One region of the Nocardioides pantholopis genome, then DNA from elsewhere that is predicted to be linked to it. Evidence: predicted binding sites of a transcription regulator. Region 1 holds the regulator's gene; the other holds the start of a gene.
What was found. The regulator LexA, encoded in region 1, represses DNA repair genes until DNA is damaged. The targets are predictions, from matches to a motif close to TCGAACANNTGTTCGA.
Positions count from the first base shown of each region.

Region 1 (7,303 bases):
CAACGCCCCGCGAGGGCTGCCAGATCGCGCCACCAGGAGAGCCGGTTGGGGCGTCCGTCGTAGTCCTTGCGCTGGTTGGCGCCGCTGGTCCCGGGCAGCACGAAGACCTGCGACTCCCCCAGGTACCAGTCCGCCGGCCCCAGCCCCGGCCGGCGTACGCCGAGGGCGCGCGCGGCCTCGTGGGCGACGCCCTTGGAGGTGAAGGCCAGCCACTCCGGGCGCCACTTCTCGACCTTGGCGACGAGCTCGTCGATCTCCACCCAGCGCGGGTCCCAGTGCCCGACCAGGTCGGTGAGCCCGAGCCCGAGCCCGACGACTTCGCCCTCCTCCTCGGGCCGCAGCTGGCGCGGGGAGAGTCCCGAGAGGTGCAGCGACTGCCAGAAGCTGTTGCCGGGACTGGCGTAGTAGTGGTCGCGCAGCGTCGTACTCTCGGCGCCGGCCAGGCCGCAGAAGACGATCACGGGGTCCGGGGCGACGATGTCGGGGAGCACCTCCATGTCCACAGCCTGCCGGTCGGGACAAGCCCGGACGGATGGGCGGGTCCAGCCCGCACAGCCTTGGCGGATCGGCCACAATGAGCGCGTGGCGAGCAAGGGCAAGCGAGCGGGGTCCCGACGGGCGCGGCGCAGGCCGCCGACCACCGCGCCGATCCTGGTGGGGCTCGCCGCCGGCGTCACCCTCCTGGTCGTCGCGTGGGGCTACCTGGTGTACGCCGCCGTCGACTTCGGGTCCAGCGCGCGCGGCGGGGACAGCCGGTCCTGGTGGTTCCTCGCGCTCGCCTCGGCTGGCGCCGTCGCCTGCCTGTTCGCGGGGCTGATGCTGATCGCCCGCCTGCTGCGAGCGCTCGGGGTGACCAGCACCCCGGAGCCGGCACCGGCCGCCGCCCCGACGGACGAGCCGCCCACGGTCACGATCCCCCGTCCCCCCGGGGGACGGCGCGCCGCGCGCTGATCCCCTGCATCGTCCGGCGGAGACGGCGCAGGGGGCGGGGCCGATGGCCCCGCCCCCTGTCTTCCCCGGATCGCCGGCCGGGGTCGAGTCGGCCGACGACGTCTGGATGGGCGCTCAGCCCTGCGGCACCCGGAGCCGCTGCCCGGCGACGAGCATCGAGGACTCGAGCGCGTTGAGCCGCTCGATCTCGCGCATCGTGGAGCGGACGTCGCCGTCGGCCGCGAGGTCGGCGGCGATCCCCCACAGGGTCTGACCGGTGCCGACGGTGACGACAGTGGTCGCCTCGGCCGCCCCGGACTCGGGCGAGGCCACGGAGCCGGCGGACCAGAACACCACGACGGCCAGCATGACCACGACGGCCGCCAGCAGCACCACGGCTCGACCGCGGCGCGTCAGCCGGACGCCGGCGGCGCCGGAGCGAACGGCGCGGGGCTGCGCGACAGCGGGCCGGACGGCCGGACGGACGAGCGAGTGGCTCATGGTGCTCATGACTGCCTCCTGGGGAGATGGTGGCCGGACGACCAGATGTCTATCGGCGAGCACCGACAGTCCTGTTCAGGTCAGCCGATGAGCCGCTCGATCAGACGTTCGATCGAACACGTGTGCGACGCTAGAGCAGGTGTTCGAACAAAGCAAGGACCTCGGCGAACACGTGTTCGAGCGTGTCGCGGCTCGTCGAGGCGCCACCGCCTTGCTCGCCACCGCGGGTTCACTCCGCACCGGCGCCCGGCACGGTGGCCGGGTAGACGAAGTCCTCGTCCGGAAGCAGGTGCTGAACCCCGCGCATCGCATCGCCCCACAACGGTGCCGCGTAAGCGGAGGCGGACGGGACGCCGATGACGGTGCCGCCCACGACGGAGCCCTGGAGCAGCGCGGGAGCGCCCTCGGAGCCGACCCCGGCGATCACCGCTGCGGTGGCCAGCGCCGGCGTGTGTCCGACGAACCAGACAGACAGGCCCTCGTTGTTGCCGGTCTTCCCGGCCGCCGGCTTGTCCAGGGCGGCGGCCGAGGCGAACCCGCCCTGCTCCAGGACGCCGCGCAGCACGTCGTTGACGGCGTCGGCAGTGGTCGGCGCGACGGCCTGCTCACAGCGGGGCGCGTAGCTGCCGAGCACGGCATCCCCGGGACCCCGGACCTCAGCGACTGGTCGCGCATCGCAATGGAGCCCGCGGGCCGCAAAGGTCGCGTAGGCCTCGGCCATCTCCACAGGGCTGACGTCGGCCACCCCGAGCGGGAAGATCGGGACGCGCTCGGGCTGCACGCCGTCGGCTCCCTCCGGAGCCGTCAGGCGGACGCCGAGGTCACGGGCCAGGTTGTACGGCTCGCAGATACCGGTCTGCTGCGCCAGCCGCAGGTAGAAGGTGTTGATCGACAGGCGCGTACCGGAGTACAGGTTCTCGGACCCGTCGGAGGGGGCCGCGTTGTTGCCGACGGTGAACTCGCCGGCATACGGCGGCGCCCCCGCGCAGTTGGCGTAGTCGGCCTGGTCGAACGACATCGTGTTGGGCGTCGCGTAGGTCGTGTCCAGGCCGATGCCCTGCTCGATGGCCGCGGCCAGGACGAAGGTCTTGAACGTCGATCCGGCCTGGAAGCCCTGGGAGCCTCCGTACTCCGGCGGGACCCCATGGTTGACGAAGGTCTCACCGTTCGCGGTGTCGCCGCCCATGGGTCGAGACTGGGCCAAGGCGAGCACGTCGCCCGAACCGGGCACGATCATGGCGACCGCGCCGATCGCCGCGTCGGTGGGGTCCGTCCGGTCGGCCACAGCCTGCTCGGCGGCGCGCTGGTGCCGCCGGTCGAAGGTCGTCCGGATGGTCAACCCGCCCTGACGGAGCAGGCGTTCGCGCGCCTGTCGCGTGGCCCCGAGCGCAGGATCCTGGAGGAGGTACTGCACTGCATAGTCGCAGAGGAAGGGGGCCTCGCCCGCCAGGCAGCCGTTACGCACCGGGGTCACGGTGAGGCCCAGGTCGGTGCGTGACACGCGTCGTGCCCGGCGCTCACTGACCAGCCCCAGTCCGGCCATCCGCCGCAGGACCGTCGCCCGCCGCTCGCGAGCCCGTCGCGCGTTCTCGGTGGGGTCGTAGGCCGAGGGGCTCTGAACGAGCCCGGCCAGCAGCGCCGACTGCGGCAGGTCGAGATCCGCGGCGTCGGTGCCGAAGTAGCGCTCCGCCGCCGCCTGGATGCCGTAGGCGCCTGCCCCGAAGTACGCGGTGTTGACGTAGCGCTCGAGGATCCAGTCCTTGGTGTGGTCCCGCTCCAGCGCGATCGCCAACCGGAGCTCCCGGAGCTTACGGGTCACCGACTGCTCCGTCGCGCTGCGTCGCTCCGCGTCGTTGCGAGCCTGCGTGACCAGCGTCAGCTTCACCAGCTGTTGGGTCAGGCTCGAGCCACCCTGGACCATCGAACCCGAGCCCACGTTGGCGAGCAGGGCGCGCGTCGTGCCCGGCAGGTCGATGCCCCCGTGCTCGTAGAAGCGTGAGTCCTCCACTGCCAGAAGTGCCTCGACGAAGGTCCTGGACACCTTGTCGAGAGGGACGATGACCCGGTTCTCCTCGAAGAGGTGGGCGAGCACGTTGCCGTCGGCGTCCAGCACCGTCGAGCGCTGCGGAAGCGGCAGCAGTTCCATCTCCTCGGGGACGACGTCTGCTGAGCTCGTCACGTCGCGCGCGATCCCGGCCCCGATCCAGGCGACCGGTAGCGCCATCGCAGCGACGAGCACCCCGATGGTTGCCGACGCGGCCACGAAGCTCAGGACCGGCCGGCTCGCGTAGCTGGAGCGAACCGCCGCGCTCGCCACGGACGCTGCCTCGTGTTCGTTGTCCACGGGTCCACAGTCCGATCCCCTCCTCATGCTGTCCAAGCCTCACAGGTGCATTCCGATGCGGTTTGCGCATACTGGGTCCCATGAACCTGGTGGCAGCCTGCGAGGCGTTCGTGAGCGTTGCGGAGCGAGGCAGCTTCACCCGGGGGGCAGCTGCCGTCGGAATGTCCCAGCCCGGGGCGAGCCGCCGCATCGCAGCACTGGAGCGCCACCTCGGGGTCTCTCTCCTCGACCGGTCGGGCCGGTCGCCAGCGCTGACGCTCGCGGGCCACCGCGTGCTCGAACCCGCTCGGCAGGTGGTCCGCGCCTCCGAGACGCTCCTGCTCGAGGTCGAGGAGGCTGGCCTGCGGTCACTCCACCTGGCCGTGCCCACCGGGTGCGACGTACGAGAGCTGGCCGCTGTCGAGCTCGCCAGCAGGGACGCGGGAATGCAGCTGGTGCTCACCGAGGCCGAGCCGCGGGTGCGGGCCGATCTGCTGACCCGCGGGCGCGTGGAGGCCCAGGTGGCGGCAGTCCCGGGCGCGGACGGCGACTGGACGGTGACGCTCGGACTGGCCGGCGCCCTTCCCCGTCCGGGTCGCGTCCACCTCGACCAGCTACGACCCTCCGGCCGGAGCCCGGCCAGCGAGGCTGCGCACGTCCACCTGCTGCCCGAGGACGACGTGCCCCACCTGCGCGACCCCCTCTTCGCGGCTGCGGAGTCCGCCGGGCTCGGTGTCGCTCAGATCTCGGTGACGACGTCATTGGCAGCTGCGCTGGCGAGCGTCCTCGCCTCCACGGATCTGGTCGTGCTGTCCGAGCACGAAGCGCGGCGCCTTGACCTGGCCTGGTCGCCACTGGCGCATCCCCCTCTGACGCGGGGATATGCCTTGACCTGTGCGATGGCCAGCGACTCCGCCCGACTGCGCGCTGCGATCGGCACCCAGCTCGCTGCAGCGCTGGGCGTCGGCCTAGGGAGCCAGCCCGGGGGGCGACCATGACCTCGGGCACCGTACGGCTGCTGCGCGATCTCAGGGCCGAATTGGACGCCGCCGGCCTCACCGGCTGGTTCCTGGTGCGCGATCTCGACTCCGGGGAGGAGATCGGGATCGATCCCGACGCCGTGGTGCCGCTCGCGTCGTTGGTCAAGGTGCCGTTGGCCGCAGCCGTGCTCGACCGGGTTGCCTCGGGCGAGCTGAGTGAGGGAAGGCAGCTGCGCCTGGCTGGGCGAGGAAGTCGCGAGATCGGACCGGCGGGGCTCACCCGGTTCCGGTTTCCGGCCACCATCGCGCTCGCAGACGTCGTCTACCTCAGCACGTGCCTGAGCGACAACGTGGCCGCTGATGCACTCTTCGACCTGGTGAGTCCCGCGCACGTGACGCACTACGTCCGTGGGCTAGGGATCACGGACCTGACCCTGCGTCATCGACTCTCCGACCTCACCGAGACGCCTGCCGAGGCCTTGGTGCAGACACCGCAGCTCGCGCAGACGCTGGCAGCGCACGGCGGAACGCCGAGCGGCGGCCACCGCGTGCGCCAGCTGGACAGCGCCCGCGCCAATTCCGGCACTGCTCGTGCCTGCGTCGACCTGCTCGAGGTGCTGTGGACCACGCCGGGCCCCGTCGTCCCTGAGGTCTCCGCGCGAGTCCGCGAGCTCATGGGGCAGCACGTCGTGGCGCGACAGCGACTCTGGCCCGACTTCGCTTCCGACGCGACCACCTGGTCGTCGAAGACCGGGACGCTGCTCAACCACCGCCATGAGATCGGCGTGGTCGAGCACGCCGACGGCGACCGCTACGCCGTGGCGGCACTGACGGCCTCCCGGGTCTCCGCGGGGATCCAGCACGTCGCCGAGGCGACCATGGCTCGGGTCGCCCGTCGGCTGCGCGACCATCTTCGTCACTGACCGTCCTGGGGGCGGCGCTTGGGTCGGACGGTCGGTGGCGACGCTTTCGCCGTTCGGACCCGGCCACGCGCGTCGCGTGCCGGGTCGCGCTGCAGGGGGGTGGCCGCGACACGCGGTTCGAACAGATGTTTGAACCCGCGGCCCTCCGGGGCTAGCGTGGGCACACGCACCCGGGTGGCCCGGGCGCGGCACGCACTGCGGGAAGGCACACATGACCAGGAAGAAGAGCGACACGGTCGCCGAGCTCCCCGACGGGCCCGCCGACGCCACCGGCCTGACTCCGCGCCAGCAGCGGGTGCTGGCCCACATCAAGGACTGCATCGAGAAGCGCGGCTATCCGCCGAGCATGCGCGAGATCGGCAACGCCGTGGGCCTGACCAGCTCCTCCAGCGTGGCCCACCAGCTGAAGGTGCTCGAGGAGAAGGGCTACCTCAAGCGCGACCCGAACCGTCCCCGCGCCCTCGAGGTCTTCCTCCCCGAGGTGATGGCGGCGCGCCGGGCGATGTCCTCGGCCGACGACAGCGGCGTGGACGAGACCGGCGTCGGCGACACCCGGCCGGAGGCCACCTACGTCCCCGTCGTGGGCCGGATCGCCGCCGGCGGCCCGATCCTGGCCGAGGAGCGGGTCGAGGACGTCTTCCCGCTGCCCCGCCAGCTCGTCGGCGACGGCCAGCTCTTCCTGCTCGAGGTCTCCGGCGACTCGATGGTCGACGCGGCCATCTGCAACGGCGACTACGTCGTGATCCGCCAGCAGCCCACCTGCGAGAACGGCGAGATCGTGGCCGCGATGATCGACGGCGAGGCCACCGTGAAGACCTTCCAGCGCAAGGACGGCCAGGTCTGGCTGCTCCCCCACAACGAGGCGTACCAGCCGATCGACGGCACCCACGCGACCATCCTCGGCAAGGTCACCGCGGTGCTGCGCAGCCTCTGACCCTCGCGCACCTAACGCGCCCCCGTTCCGGCTCCGGCCGGGCGGGGGCGCTCGTGCGTGCGGCTCAGCCCGTCTTCGCGGTCGCGCTCAGGCGCTGCAGCGCCTGGCGCACGATCGCCGGGTCGCTGGTGGTCCACATCGTCGGCAGGCTGGCCTTGAGGAAGCCGCCGTACCGGGCGGTGGCCAGGCGCGGGTCGAGCACCGCCACGACCCCGCGGTCGGTGGTGGTGCGGATCAGGCGGCCGGCGCCCTGCGCCATCAGCAGGGCCGCGTGAGTGGCGGCGACCTGCATGAAGCCGTTGCCGCCGGCCTTGTCGGCGGCCTTCTGGCGCGCCGACATCAGCGGGTCGTCGGGGCGCGGGAACGGGATCCGGTCGATGAGCACGAGCTGGCAGGTGTCGCCGGGGACGTCGAGCCCCTGCCACAGCGAGAGCGTGCCGAACAGGCAGGTGTGCGGGTCCTCCACGAACTGCCGGGCCAGCTCGGGCAGCTGGGCGTCGCCCTGCGCGAGCGTGGTCAGGTGCGGCAGCCGCTCGCGGATCGCCTCAGCGGCAGCCTCGGCCGCCCGGCGGGAGGAGAACAGCCCCAGGGTCCGGCCGTCGGCGGCGTCGATGAGCTCGGCGATCTCGTCGAGCTGGGCCGCACCGAGACCGTCGCGACCCGGCGGCGGCAGGTGCCGGGCGACGTAGAGGATGCCCTGCTGGCCGTAGTC
Region 1 covers NZ_CP033324.1:635,036-642,338, reverse strand. Annotated here, with positions in the region: gene EBO35_RS03015 (mismatch-specific DNA-glycosylase) at 1-497, opposite strand, end outside; gene EBO35_RS03010 (hypothetical protein) at 583-951, shown strand; gene EBO35_RS03005 (LysM peptidoglycan-binding domain-containing protein) at 1,066-1,440, opposite strand; gene EBO35_RS03000 (transglycosylase domain-containing protein) at 1,661-3,748, opposite strand; partial or broken gene EBO35_RS20345 (helix-turn-helix domain-containing protein) at 3,856-4,032, shown strand; gene EBO35_RS02995 (hypothetical protein) at 4,048-4,752, shown strand; gene EBO35_RS02990 (serine hydrolase) at 4,749-5,657, shown strand; gene lexA (transcriptional repressor LexA) at 5,869-6,591, shown strand; gene EBO35_RS02980 (ATP-dependent DNA helicase) at 6,656-7,303, opposite strand, start outside.

Region 2 (7,303 bases), 1.3 Mb from region 1:
GAGGTGGTCACCGACCTGGCCGTGACCGGGAAGCCCGCCCAGTTCGGGCGGGGCGTCATGCAGGACGTCTCGGACAAGCTGCTGGGCCAGTTCGTGGCCTGCCTGGAGCAGCGGCTCTCCGGCGGGGTGCCGGCGGCGGCGGTGCAGCCGGCCGTCGAGCCGCCGCCCGGCAACCTGGGGCCGCCGGCCCCGCCACCCGTTCCGCCTGTCGCGGAGGAGGCAGCCCCCGCCTCGCACCGGCGCGAGAGCGACACCCTGGACCTGGGGGCCGCCGCGGCACCTGCCCTGGCCCGGGCGTACGGCGCCCGGGCGGCGGCGGTCCTCGGTGGCGTGCTCCTGGCCGGATGGCTCCTGCGCCGCCGACGCCGCGAGCACCGCGGGCGCCGGCGGGGTGCGCAGAGCCGCCGCCGGGGCCGTTAGGGCGGCCGCTCGCGGGGCACCGGGGTGTCCCACCGGATCCAGGAGGACCCATGAGCCAGCAGCCCGGCGAGAACCCCGACGGCACCCACGACCAGGACGCCGAGCCGGCCTCGCAGCCCGACGGCGCCGCGGCGGAGGAGGCCCCTGCCGAGGACGAGGACCAGGACGCGGGACCGGCCTCTCAGCCGGACGTCTGAGTCGGGTCTCAGCTCCGGTTGCGGCGGACCCGGCGGCGCAGCTGCAGGATCCGCAGCGACGCCGCGATGATCGCCAGCACCATGCCGGCGACCGCCGCGACGAGCAGCGACACCGAGAGCGGCGCCTCGCCGTCCCAGCCGAAGTAGGAGACCCGGACCGACTGGGTGTTCTGCACGATGAAGATCACCAACAGGATGAGCACGATCGCGGCGATGATGACGCCGAACCAGACGCCGCTGGTGCGGGAGCCGCGCAGCGGGTCGTCCTCGCGGCGGGCCCGGCGTGAGGCCCGGTCCGCGGGTGCGGGAGCCGGCGCGGTCGTCGGCTCGGTGGGTTCCGTCGTCGGGTCCGGGCTGGCCGGACCGGGCGTCGTGGGGGTGGGCTCACTCATGGCTCCCGGTGCCCGACGGGAGGTCCCGGCACACCCGAGCGCCCGCGGGGCCGGGCCTCAGAACACGTTCAACGGTCGGAACTGCACCGAGATCCGCGGTCCGGCGGAGGCGACCTTCGGCACGGCGTGCTCCCAGGTGCGCTGGCAGGAGCCGCCCATGACCACGAGGTCGCCGTGGCCCATCTCGATCGAGATCGACTCGCCATCGCCGGCTCGGGGCCGCAGCTGGAGGCGCCGCGGATCGCCGAAGGAGACGATCGCGACCATGGTGTCCTCGCTGCGCCCGCGGCCGATCGTGTCGCCGTGCCAGGCGACGCTGTCCCGGCCGTCGCGGTAGTAGCAGCATCCGGCGGTGCGGAACGGCTCACCGAGCTCGGGCAGGTAGTGCTCGCTGAGCGCGTCGCGCGCCTCCTCGAGCACGACGTGCGGCAGCGCCTCGCCCAGGCCGTAGGTGTGCAGCAGCCGCGGCACGTCGACGACCCGGTCGTACATCTCCCGCCGCTCGGCGCGCCACGGCACGTCGCGCACGAGGGTCGCGAAGACGTCGTCGGCCTGCGGCACCCAGCTGCGCAGCACGTCGACCCAGGCGCCGCGGGTCAGCACGCGACGCTCGATCCCGGCGAAGGTGCGCAGCCCCGAGGCCGGCGCCTCGAAGAGCATCCCCTGGAAGTCCATGGAGCCACGGTAGCACCGTATCGAACATCTGTTCGACCCCTCGTTCGGGTGAGGCCCGCCGGTTCGCGGTGGCGCCGCGGGTCCCGACGCGCCATCGTGTCCACGTGAGCCAGATTGCGGCGCGGGTGCGCTCCCTGACCAAGACCTACGGGACCGGTGACGCGATGGTGCGCGCCCTCGACGACGTGTCGCTCGACATCGGAGCCCGCGAGTTCACGGCGGTCATGGGGCCCAGCGGGTCGGGCAAGTCCACGCTGATGCACTGCTGCGCGGCGCTGGACACCGCGGACTCGGGGCAGGTCCTGATCGGGGACCAGGACCTGAGCACGCTCAAGGACAAGGCGCTGACCCGGCTGCGCCGCGACGAGATCGGCTTCGTCTTCCAGTCCTTCAACCTGGTGCCCACGCTGACCGCCCGGGAGAACATCCTCCTGCCCCTGTCGATCGCCGGCCGCCGGCCCGACCCGGAGTGGTACGACGCCGTCATCGAGACGGTCGCTCTCGGCGACCGGCTCGACCACAAGCCCAACCAGCTCTCCGGGGGCCAGCAGCAGCGGGTCGCGGTCGCCCGGGCGCTGGTGAGCCGGCCGCGGATCGTCTTCGCCGACGAGCCCACCGGCAACCTCGACTCCCGCTCGGGCGCCGAGGTGCTCGAGCTGCTGCGGCGCAGCGCCGACAACGGGCAGACCATCGTGATGGTCACCCACGATCCGATCGCGGCGGCGTACACCGACCGGGTGGTCTTCCTCGCCGACGGCCGGATCGTCGACGAGGTCCGCGACCCGACCCGCGAGCAGGTGCTGGAGATCCTGGCCCGGATGAGCGACCCGGGTGCCGCGTGATCCGCGCCGCGCTCAAGAGCCTGCTCGGGCGCAAGCTGCGCCTGCTGATGAGCACGTTCGCGATCGTGCTCGGGGTGGCGTTCGTGGCGGGGTCGCTAATGTTCTCCGACACCCTGAACCGCAGCCTCACCGCGCTGTTCGACGCGACAGTGGGGGACGTCGTGGTCCGCCCCACCGGCGGCCAGACCGTGGACGGCTTCATCTCCACCCAGACCGTGCCGGCCGACCTCGTCGACGAGCTCGCCGCGCTCCCGGACGCGGCGCGGGCCGACGGCAACGTGAACGCCGACGGCGTGTACGTCGTGGATCGCGACGGCAAGCTGGTCGGCGGCCTGGGCCCGCCCGCGCTGGGCAGCAACTGGACCGGGGCCCCGGCCGCCGGCGGGCTGCTGGGCCTGGCGATCGTCGAGGGCGCGGCGCCGCGGACCGGCGACGAGGTCGTGCTCGACGAGAGCACCGCCGAGCGGGCCGGCTACGAGATCGGCGACGAGGTCCCGATCACGACCGGCACCGAGCAGAGCGACCTGGCCGCGACCCTGGTCGGCCTGGCGGGCTTCCCCGAGGGCGGCTCGCTCAACGGGGCGACGCTGGCCCTCTTCGACACCCGCACCGCCCAGGAGCTGTTCCTCGACGGGCAGGACGCCTTCACCGACGTGTGGGTGACGGCGGAGCCCGGCGTCAGCCAGTCGGAGCTCGCCGCCCAGGCCCGGGAGGTGCTGCCCGACGAGATCGAGGCGGTCACCGGCGAGAAGGCCGCCGACGAGTCGGCCAGCGACCTGCTCGAGGCGGTCTCGTTCCTGACCACGTTCCTGCTGATCTTCGCCGGGATCGCGCTGGTCGTGGGCTCGTTCCTGATCGTCAACACGTTCTCGATCCTGGTCGCCCAGCGCGGCCGCGAGCTGGCCCTGTTCCGGGCCCTGGGCGCCTCCCGGCGCCAGGTCACCTGGTCGGTGCTCCTCGAGGCCGTCGTGCTCGGCCTGGTCGGCGCCACCCTGGGGCTGGGGCTGGGGGTGCTGCTGGCCATCGGCATCACCGCGGTCGTCGGCTCCTTCGGCCTCGACCTGTCCGGGCAGCCGCTGGTGCTCGCCCCCCGCACCGTCCTGGCGTCGTACGCCGTCGGGATCGTCGTGACGACGGCGGCCGCGTGGCTCCCGGCCCGGCGCACCGGCCGGATCGCCCCGGTGCAGGCGCTGCGCGACGACGTGGCGCTGCCCGAGACCTCGCTGCGCCGGCGGTTCGTGCTCGGCTGCGCCCTGGCGGCGGCCGGCCTGGCGGTGCTGGCGCTCGGGCTCTTCGTCGACGTGCCCCGCGCCGGCTGGTGGATCGGGGCGGGGGTGCTGGCGGTGCTGCTGGGCGTGAGCGCGGCCAGCCCGGTGCTGAGCAGGCCGCTGCTGGTCGCGGTCCGTGCGGTCTTCGCCCGGGTGGCCGGTGCGGTCGGCAACCTCGCCGGCCAGAACTCCCTGCGCAACCCGCGACGCACCACCGCCACCGCGTCGGCCCTGATGATCGGGCTCACGCTCGCCTGCACGATGGCGATCATCGGGGCCTCGGCGAAGGCGAGCGTGGACGCCGCGATCGAGGAGAGCTTCGTCGGCGACTTCGTGGTCAGCAGCGCCCTCGGGGCGCCGTTCTCGCCGGCCGTTGCGGAGCGGATGGCCGAGGTGCCGGGCGTGCAGCGGGTGGTCCGGGAGCGGTTCGGCGCCGGCCTGCTCGACGGCGAGCGGCAGTCCGTCGCGGGCACCGACCCCGACGAGGTCGGCACGCTCGAGCTGGACCTGGTCAGCGGCACGCCTGACGACCTGGCCGACGACACCGTGTTCCTCCAGCGGTCCTGGGCCGAGGAGCAGGGGCTCGAGGTCGGCGACACCGTCGAGCTGGAGCTGCCGACCGGCGACCGCAGCTGGGAGGTCGCCGGGATCTTCGAGGACAACCCGGTCGTGCTCGCCCCGATCCTCACCACCATCGACACCCTGGTCGCGGCCGGCTTCCAGGACCGCGACAACGCGCTGATCCTCGATGTCGGCGGGGTCGCCGGCGACGCGGCCGTCGTTCAGGACCGGCTCGACGAGGTCGTCGCGGACCAGCCGGCGGTGACCGTCAAGAACCAGCAGGAGTTCGCCGCGGAGCAGCGCGAGCCGATCGACAACCTGGTGCTGACGATCTTCGCGCTGCTGGGCCTGGCGCTGGTGATCGCGGTGCTCGGCATCGTGAACACGCTGGCGCTCTCGATCATCGAGCGCACCCGCGAGATCGGCCTGCTGCGGGCCATCGGGCTCTCCCGCCAGCAGCTGCGCCGGATGATCACGATGGAGTCGGTCGTGATCGCGCTCCTCGGCGCGGTGCTCGGCCTGATCCTCGGCACCGGCTTCGGCGTGGCGCTGATGTACGCGCTGCGCGACGAGGGGCTGGAGGTGATCAGCATCCCGGTCGGCCAGCTCGCGATCTTCCTGGGGCTCTCGATCGTGGTCGGGGTCCTCGCGGCGGTGCTGCCGGCCCGCCGGGCGGCCCGGCTGGACGTGCTGCGGGCGATCGCCACCGAGTAACACACACCGAATGCAAAGAAAATATACGAAACTGGTGACGTTGGGTGTCTAGTCCATCTAGTGTCGGCGCGTGCCCGAAACCCTCGTCAATCCCGGCCGGACCCTCAAGCACGTCCAGGTCCGGGAGTACGTCCGATCCCTCGTGGCGGGCAGTGCGCCCGGCTCGGCGACCCCGTCGGAGCGCGAGCTCGTGCAGCGCTTCGGGGTCGCGCGGATGACGGTCCGCCAGGCGATGGACGCCCTGGTGGGGGAGGGGCTGCTCGAGCGGATCCCCGGGCGCGGCACGTTCGTGGCACGTCCCCGGCGGGCCGCCAGCCCGATCATCGGCTACACCGAGGAGATGGCTCGCCGCGGCCTGCTCGCGGAGTCGCAGACCCTGCTCGCGCGCCGGGAGCAGGCCGGCCCCGGGGTCGCCCGGGCGCTGAACCTCACCGAGGGCGACGCCGTCGTGCACTGGCGGCGCCTGCGCCGCGCGGACGGCCTCCCGATGTGCATCGAGGACGCCTACCTCAACGAGGTGCTGCTGCCCGGCTTCCTCCAGTCCGGCATGCCCACCAGCCTGTACGAGGCGCTCCACGCCCGCGGCCTGCGACCGTCCTGGGCCGAGGACTCGATCAACGCCGACGTCGCCAACGCCGACGAGGCCTCGCTCCTCGAGGTCGCACCCGGCAGCGCGGTGCTGCGCCACTCGCGCCGCGCGCTCAGCGAGGAGAAGGTCGTCGAGGTCTCGCGCACCGTCTACCGCGGCGACCGCTTCACGATGTGGGTCCAGCTCGGCCAGGGCGACTGACCCGGTCCGGTCTCAGGCCAGCCGGCCCAGGGCCGCCACCGGCTCCCCGGTCTCCTCGCAGACCCATACCGGGTCGGGGCCGCCGAGGTCCGGCTGGATGTAGAGCGCGTGCTGCGGAGCGTCCGGACAGCTCAGGCAGATCGGCCACCGTCCCGAGCGCTCCAGCAGGGCGTCCTGGACGTCCTGGGCGACCAGCCCCGCGACGTACGCCGCCCCCTCGGGCCACTGCTCGGCCCACCACTTGCGGGCCGAGACGGCGTCCTCCAGGGCGCTGACCGCCTCCGGCGTCGCCTGCTGACGAGCCGTCAGGTCGGCCAGCACGCGGGCTCTGGCATCGAACAGAAGGGTGTCGTCCACAGCCCCCATTGTGCTCGGAGATCAAGAGCGTCGCGCGAACCCCCCGGCCGGACGTTCCCAGGACTGTGCTCCCGGCCGGCCGCGACGCGCGTACGACGCGCGTGCGGCGCGCTCCCGGCGCGGGGCCGCGCACGCGCCTAGGCTGCCCTCATGGCTGGCGAGACGACCGGCGTGCAGGCGGAGGTCCTCCTCGAGGTCACCGTGCTGCACGAGCGGGACGTGCCCGGGGCGCTGGAGGGCGGCGCCGACCGGCTGCACCTGGTCCGCACCGGGCCCGAGGGCTCCCAGTCCCCGTCGCCGGAGCTGGTCTCCGCGGTCTGCCGCCACAGCGACGTGCCGGTCTTCGTGCTGCTGCGGCTGGGTGACTCCTGGACCACGACCGGGGGCGAGCTGGCCCGCCTGGTGGGGCTGGCCCACGACTACCTCGGCTCCGGCGCGTCCGGGGTCTCCTTCGGGTTCCTCGACGCCGACCTGGGCGTCGACAGCGCCGTGTGCACGCACCTGGCCGAGCGGCTCGACGGGGTGCCGTGGACCTTCCACCGCGCCTTCGACGCCGCCCTCGAGCCCGACCGCGCGTGGCGCCGGGCGCTCGAGCTGCCCGGGCTGGTGGCCGTGCGCACCGCCGGGTCGCCCCGCGGGCTGGAGGTCGGGTTCGACGACCTGCTGGCCACCCTCAAGTCCGACCCGCGGATCGCGGCCCTCGCGATGCCGGGCGGCGGGCTGGTGGCCGAGCACGTGCCGTGGCTGCTGCGGGCCGGGGTGCGGCAGGTCCACCTCGGCGTCCAGGTGCGTCCGGGCGCGACGTACCGCTCCTACGTCGACGCCGGGCACGTCCGCTCCTGGCGGCTGCTGCTCGACGACGCCGGAGCGCGGTTGCGGTGAGGCGCGCGTGATCCTCGTCGACCCGCCCAACGCCGCGGGGCACGGCCGGCTCTGGTCGCACGTCGCCAGCGACTCCTCCTTCGCCGAGCTGCACGCGTTCGCCCGCACCCTGGGGCTGCCGGAGCGGGGCTTCGACCGGGACCACTACGACGTGCCCGCGGAGTGGTACGACGACGTGGTCGCCGCGGGTGCCACCCCGGTCTCG
Region 2 covers NZ_CP033324.1:3,422,976-3,430,278, reverse strand. Annotated here, with positions in the region: gene EBO35_RS16485 (SRPBCC family protein) at 1-420, shown strand, start outside; gene EBO35_RS19565 (hypothetical protein) at 471-617, shown strand; gene EBO35_RS16480 (LapA family protein) at 626-1,009, opposite strand; gene EBO35_RS16475 (alpha-ketoglutarate-dependent dioxygenase AlkB) at 1,067-1,684, opposite strand; gene EBO35_RS16470 (ABC transporter ATP-binding protein) at 1,789-2,526, shown strand; gene EBO35_RS16465 (ABC transporter permease) at 2,523-5,069, shown strand; gene EBO35_RS16460 (GntR family transcriptional regulator) at 5,140-5,859, shown strand; gene EBO35_RS16455 (hypothetical protein) at 5,872-6,225, opposite strand; gene EBO35_RS16450 (copper homeostasis protein CutC) at 6,367-7,098, shown strand; gene EBO35_RS16445 (DUF4031 domain-containing protein) at 7,106-7,303, shown strand, end outside.
Region 2: a site for LexA is predicted at 1,705-1,720, ahead of EBO35_RS16475 (alpha-ketoglutarate-dependent dioxygenase AlkB). Genes of this name have one in related genera too.